Regions from separate parts of the Streptomyces sp. NPDC050388 genome, predicted to be linked through region 1. Evidence: riboswitches for the same ligand, from Rfam matches in the RefSeq annotation. Region 1 holds a riboswitch; the other holds the start of a gene.
The links. Region 1 has a riboswitch for S-adenosylmethionine ahead of thrC (threonine synthase). Riboswitches for the same ligand answer to the same signal wherever they lie in the genome.
Positions count from the first base shown of each region.

Region 2: another riboswitch for S-adenosylmethionine. It lies ahead of AB0I73_RS27300 (aminotransferase class V-fold PLP-dependent enzyme); the one in region 1 lies ahead of thrC (threonine synthase).

Region 1 covers NZ_JBFAKH010000007.1:52,694-55,896, reverse strand. The annotation lists gene thrC (threonine synthase) at 1-1,202, opposite strand, end outside; SAM riboswitch class I at 1,221-1,415, opposite strand; gene AB0I73_RS05770 (glucosyl-3-phosphoglycerate synthase) at 1,615-2,589, shown strand; gene AB0I73_RS05765 (trehalose-6-phosphate synthase) at 2,705-3,203, shown strand, end outside.
Region 2 covers NZ_JBFAKH010000055.1:7,137-10,339, forward strand. The annotation lists gene trpD (anthranilate phosphoribosyltransferase) at 1-945, shown strand, start outside; SAM riboswitch class IV at 1,078-1,194, shown strand; gene AB0I73_RS27300 (aminotransferase class V-fold PLP-dependent enzyme) at 1,398-2,876, shown strand; partial or broken gene AB0I73_RS27305 (glycerate kinase) at 2,831-2,995, opposite strand; gene AB0I73_RS27310 (hypothetical protein) at 2,947-3,126, opposite strand.

The DNA of each region.
Region 1 (3,203 bases):
TTGAGCACGACGGTGGTCAGGGACGGGTCCAGGACGCCGTTCTCGATCAGCTTCTTCGTGACGCCGACGGTCACACCGCCCGCGGTCTCGGCGAAGATGCCCTCGGTCCGGGCGAGCAGCCGGATGGCCTCCACGACCTGCTCGTCCGTCACGTCCTCCACCGCGCCGCCGGTGCGGCGCGCGATGTCCAGGACGTACGGGCCGTCGGCCGGGTTGCCGATGGCGAGCGACTTGGCGATGGTCTTCGGCTTCTGCGGCCGGACGACGTCGTGGCCCGCCTTGTACGCGGTCGACACCGGCGAGCAGCCCTCGGCCTGCGCGCCGAAGATCCTGTACGGCTTGTCCTCGACGAGGCCGAGCCGGATCAGCTCCTGCAGCCCCTTGTCGATCTTCGTGAGCTGTGAGCCGGAGGCTATGGGGACGACGATCTGGTCGGGCAGCCGCCAGCCGAGCTGCTCGCAGATCTCGTACGCGAGGGTCTTGGAGCCCTCGGCGTAGTACGGCCGCAGGTTGACGTTGACGAAGCCCCAGCCCTCGCCGGCCGGGTCGCCGATCAGCTCGGAGCAGAAGCGGTTCACGTCGTCGTAGTTGCCCTCGATGCCGACGAGTTCACCGCCGTAGACGGCGGCCATGACGACCTTGCCCTGCTCCAGGTCGTGCGGGATGAACACGCAGGAGCGCAGGCCGGCGCGGGCGGCGGCGGCGCCGACGGCACCGGCGAGGTTGCCCGTGGAGGAGCAGGACAGGGTGGTGAAGCCGAAGGCGCGGGCGGCCTCCAGGGCCTGGGCCACGACCCGGTCCTTGAAGGAGTGGGTCGGGTTGCCGGAGTCGTCCTTCACGAACAGGCCGCCGGTGACGCCGAGTTCGCGGGCCAGGTTGTCGGCCTGGACGAGCTGGGTCCAGCCGGGGTTGATGTTCGGCCTGGTCGCCACGTCGGCGGGGACGGGCAGCAGGGGCGCGTAGCGCCAGATGTTCGCGGGGCCCGCCTCGATGCGCCGGCGGAGTTCCTCGGTGTCGTAGGCCGAGAAGTCGTAGGCGATCTCCAGCGGGCCGAAACACTCCTCGCACGCGAAGACGGGGCCGAGGGGGACGCGGTGGCCGCACTCGCGGCAGGACAGCGCGGTGGCGGGACCGAGATCGACGGAGGGCTCGGCGGATCCGGCGGCGGATACGGTGGTGCTTGCGACAGTCTGCACAGCCATGTGAGGCGAGGCCCTTTCTCCTCATCTTCCTCACGACGTGTTTCGCCGTGAGACGGATTTGGCACCTTCCCTAGCCGGGAGCCTCGCGTGGACGATCGGCGATCAGCGTTCGGTGTTCCGCTGTGATCGTCGATCGACGGTGATCCACGAGAACCGGCTGGAGGGTTGCCGGGGCTTCATCGGGCCGTGTCCCTCTGCCCCTCTGGATGAGCTGTATTCGATTGTGTGTCATGCGGTGGTGCGATCGTGCGCCGCGGACGCGAGGAGGGTCGTGACCCCCGGTGTGCAAGGGGCGTCCGCGTTGTTCAAGACTGTAACCGACGGCCAGGACGACGGAGAGGGCGCGTCCGAACCGCGAGATGGATCAACAGGTGCCAGGTGTATGGATCACAGAGGTGAGGAGCCGCAGACCGTGCTGGAAGAAGTCGAGCGCTGGCTGGCCGACCGCTCCTGGTCCGTGGCCGACCGCCCGCTGCACCGCGTCCTGGCCGCGAAGCGCGCCACGGGCCGGACGGTGAGCGTGGTACTGCCCGCGCTCAACGAGGAGGCGACGGTCGGTGACATCGTCAGGGTCGTCCGGCACGAGCTGATGCTCCGGACCCCGCTGGTCGACGAGATCGTGGTCGTGGACTCCGGCTCGACCGACCGCACGTCCGAGGTGGCCGCGGCGGCGGGCGCGACGGTGGTGCACCGGGACACGATCCTGCCCCGCCTCCCCGCCGTGCCCGGCAAGGGCGAGGTGCTGTGGCGCTCCCTGCTCGTCACCCGGGGGGACATCGTCTGCTTCGTCGACGCGGACCTCAGGGGGTTCTCCGCCGACTTCGTCTCCGGCATCGTCGGCCCGCTGCTCACCGAGCCGGACGTCCACCTGGTGAAGGCGATGTACGACCGCCCCTTCACGCTGTCCGACGGGAGCGCCCCCGACACCGCCGCCACGGCCGGTCAGGGCGGCAGGGTCACGGAGCTGATGGCGCGCCCGCTGCTCAACATGCACTGGCCGCAGCTGGCCGGCTTCGTCCAGCCGCTCGGCGGCGAGTACGCGGCCCGGCGCTCGCTCCTGGAACAGCTGCCCTTCCCCGTCGGCTACGGCGTGGAGCTGGGCATGCTGGTCGACGCCCTGCACCTGGTGGGGCTGGACGCCCTCGCCCAGGTCGACGTCGGCGTCCGCCTCCACCGCCACCAGGACGGCCAGGCCCTCGGCCGTATGGCCGCCGCGATCTACCGCACCGCCCAGCTGCGCCTGGCCCGCGGCCACCTGATCCGCCCCGCGCTCACCCAGTTCGAACGGATCGGGGGCACCTTCGAGCCCCGCACCTACTCGGTGGACACGGAGGAACGCCCCCCGATGGCGGAGATGGCCGAGTACCGGTCCCGCCGGGTGGCCTGAGCACGACGGGCACGCCCCGGCCGGAACGCCCGGACGCCGGAACGGGTGACAACCGAGCCGTATACGGCTGATCCGTTACGTTTGAGCGTTTCGGAGGCGGGCTAGGTTCAGGCGTATGGCTTCCATGCAGGGTGCTCGGGTGCTGGTCGCGTCGAACCGCGGCCCCGTTTCGTACACGGTGGAGGAGGACGGTTCGCTGCGGGCCAGTCGCGGTGGCGGCGGGCTGGTGTCCGGGCTGTCGGCGATCGGGCCGGACGCGGGGTCGCTGTGGGTGTGCTCGGCGCTGTCCGACGGCGACCGCGAGGCCGTGCGGCGCGGGGTCGGCGAGGACGGCGTACGGATGCTGGACATCCCGGCGGACGTGCACGCCGACGCGTACAACGGCATCGCCAACTCGGTGCTGTGGTTCGTGCACCACATGCTGTACCAGACGCCGGTGGAGCCCGTCTTCGACGCGGAGTTCCGGCGGCAGTGGGCCTCCTACGAGGCCTACAACCGGGCCTTCGCCGAGGCGCTGGCCGAGGAGGCGGCGCAGGGGGCCGCGGTGGTGGTGCAGGACTACCACCTGACGCTGGTCCCGGGACTGCTCCGGGAGCTCCGCCCCGACCTGCACA
Region 2 (3,203 bases), on a different contig from region 1:
CTGATCATGCGCGGTGAGGCCACCGACGCGCAGATCGCCGGGTTCGCCGTGTCCCTGCGGGCCAAGGGAGAGACGGTCGACGAGATCGTCGGCTGCGTCCGGGCGATGTACGACCACGCCATCGCGATCGAGGTGCCGGGGGAGACCGTCGACATCGTCGGCACCGGTGGCGACGGCGCCAAGACGGTGAACATCTCCACGATGTCCTCGATCGTCGTCGCGGGCACCGGGGCGAAGGTCGTCAAGCACGGGAGCCGGGCCGCCTCCTCCGCGTCCGGTGCCTCCGACGTCCTGGAGAAGCTCGGCGTCAACCTGGAGCTGACCCCGCGGCGGGTCGCCGAGGTCGCCGAGCAGGCCGGGATCACCTTCTGCTTCGCGGTGAAGTTCCATCCGGCGCTGCGCCATGTGGCCGCCGCGCGAGGACAGCTGGGCATCCGTACGGTGTTCAACTTCCTGGGCCCGCTGGCCAACCCGGCCCGGGTCCGGGCCCAGGCCGTCGGGGTCGCCGACCCGAGGATGGCGCCGATCATGGCCGGTGTGTTCGCCGACCGCGGTCACTCCTCGCTGGTGTTCCGCGGTGACGACGGCCTCGACGAGCTGACGACCACCGGCACCTCGCGGGTGTGGGTGGTCCGGGACGGCAAGGTGACCGAGGAGCACTTCGACCCGCGGGACGTCGGCATCGAGCCCGTGCCGCTGGAGGCGCTGCGCGGTGCCGACGCCTCGTACAACGCCGAGGTCGCCCGGCGGCTGCTGGACGGCGAGCGGGGCCCGGTGCGGGACGCGGTGCTGCTGAACTCGGCGGCGGCGCTGGTGGCGCTGAAGCCGGGCGCCGGAACCCTGGCGGAGCAGATCCGGGCGGGGATGGCCGAGGCCGCCGAGTCCATCGACTCGGGAGCCGCCAAGCGGGTCCTGGAGCACTGGGTGGCGGTCAGCAACGCGTGAACCGCCGCGGCGGCCGGCCCCCGTTCGGCCGCCGCCCGGCCGCATCCGACGCGACAGGGGCGCGGTCCGGAACCGTCCAGGATCCGGACCGCGCCTTGCGCGTCGCGGACCGTGTGGCAGGATCTGGGACCAGGTCATGAGCGACAGCCATCAGGCCCCGGCCGGCTGTCCGGCAACCCTCCGTCCGTGGCGGGGTGCCCCGGGTGAGGACCAGGCCGCGAGCAGCAGGGCTCGCGGCAAGCGCGGACCCCTCGCACTCGATCGAGTGGAGACACCAGGGGTCCTGGTCGTTCGAGGGAGCCTCCCGGTGAACCAGCGAATGCGCTAGGGCGTTTCTGACGGCCCCGAAGAGGCCGCAGAGCCCCGCCTCCGCACCCCTCCTTTCGCCTCTCCCACGCTCGAGCCGTGTGCGCTCGCGTGGTGATTCCGCCTGCCCCCACGGGAGTCCACCCATGTCCGTCTCCGCCGTCTCCGCCCCCGCCACTGTCCCCGCGGTCTCCGCTGTCACCCCCGCCCCCGCCGTCGCCGGCGACCGGTTCGGCGGTGCGCTGCTGCCGGTCCTGGGGCGCGACGTCGCCGTCCCGCTCGTCACCGGCGGCGAGATCGGCCACGCCGCGCTCGACTACGCCGCCAGCGCCCCCGCACTCCAGCGTGTGTGGGACGACGTGGCCGCGTACGCGCCGTACTACGGCAGCGTCCACCGGGGCGCGGGACATCTCTCCCGACTCTCCACCGACCTTTTCGAGAGCGCCCGCCGGACCGTCGCCGAGTTCCTCGACTGCCGCATCGAGGACAGCCCGGGCGAAGCCCGGTCCGGCAAGGGCGGTGGTGGGCGACGGGAGGGCGACCAGGTGGTCTTCACCCGGTCCACCACCGACTCGCTCAATCTGCTCGCCGCCGCCCTCCCGGACGACTGCCGGGTCTTCGTCTTCGAGACCGAGCACCACGCCTCGCTGCTGCCCTGGCGCGGCGGTTCCCGCGTCACCCTCCTCGACGCCCCGGACAGTCCGGAGCAGGCGGTGCGGTCCCTGGAGCACGCCCTCGCCGACCGTGAGCCCCACGGCCCGGCCCTGGTCTGCGTCACCGGTGCCTCCAACGTCACCGGCGAGCTGTGGCCCGTACGGGAGCTGGCCGCCGCCGCCCACGCGCACGGCGCCCGGATCGTCCTGGACGCCGCCCAGCTCGCCCCGCACCGCGCGGTGAGCGTGCGTGACCTGGACGTCGACTGGGTGGCCTTCTCCGGGCACAAGCTGTACGCGCCGTTCGGCTCCGGTGTCCTGGCCGGCCGCGCCGACTGGCTGCGCCAGGCCGAGCCCTACCTCGCGGGCGGCGGCGCCAGCCGCACCGTCACCCGGCGCGAGGACGGTGCGCTGGACGTCCGGTGGCACGACGGCGCGGCCCGGCACGAGGCGGGCTCGCCCAACGTCATCGGAGCCCACGCCATCGCCTCGGCCTGCGAGGCGCTCCGTGAGGCCGGGTTCGACGCGCTGGCCGCCCGCGAGGAGCGGCTGATCCGCACGGTGCGGGCCGGGCTCGCGGACGTGCCCGAGGTGCGGTTCCTGTCCCTGTTCGGGGACGACGCGCCGCGCGTCGGAGTGCTCTCCTTCGTCGTCGACGGCTGGAACAGCTCCCACTTCGCCGCGGCCCTGTCCGCCGAGTACGGCATCGGCGTACGGGACGGGCTGTTCTGCGCCCACCCGCTGCTGCGCGCCCTGCTCGGCGGTGACCCGCGGACCCCGGGCGAGTGCGGTGCGCCCGAGGCGGCGTCCGGCGAGAGGCCCCTCGACGCGATCCGCGTCAGCTTCGGCGCGGGGACACCGGACGAACACGTGGAGCGCTTCGTCCGCGCCGTCAGGGAGCTCGTGCGGGACGGCGCCCGGTGGAGCTACCGCACGGTCGCCGGCCGTTGCGTACCGGACACGTCCGCCTGAGCCGGGCCGCCCGGGACGGCGGGCCGGAGCCCGGCGGAGGCGGGACCGGGCAGACGGGTGCCCAGGACGATCATGCGCAGGGCGCGTTCCGTGGCGTCGGTGAGGAGTTCGGCGCCGCGACCGGGCTCACCCCGACGCCCACGGAGGCCGCGACCACCAGCGGCACCAGGGCCGAGGAACGGGCGGAACGGGACTGCAGGACCGGATGGGCCGCCGTACTGACCACGACGACCACGGCCAGTAACAGCATCGGGGCCAGGGCACTGGGATCCGCCCGGGCGGCGGGTCCCAGCCCCCGTGCTCTGCTCCGCAGGAACTCCGTTTCCT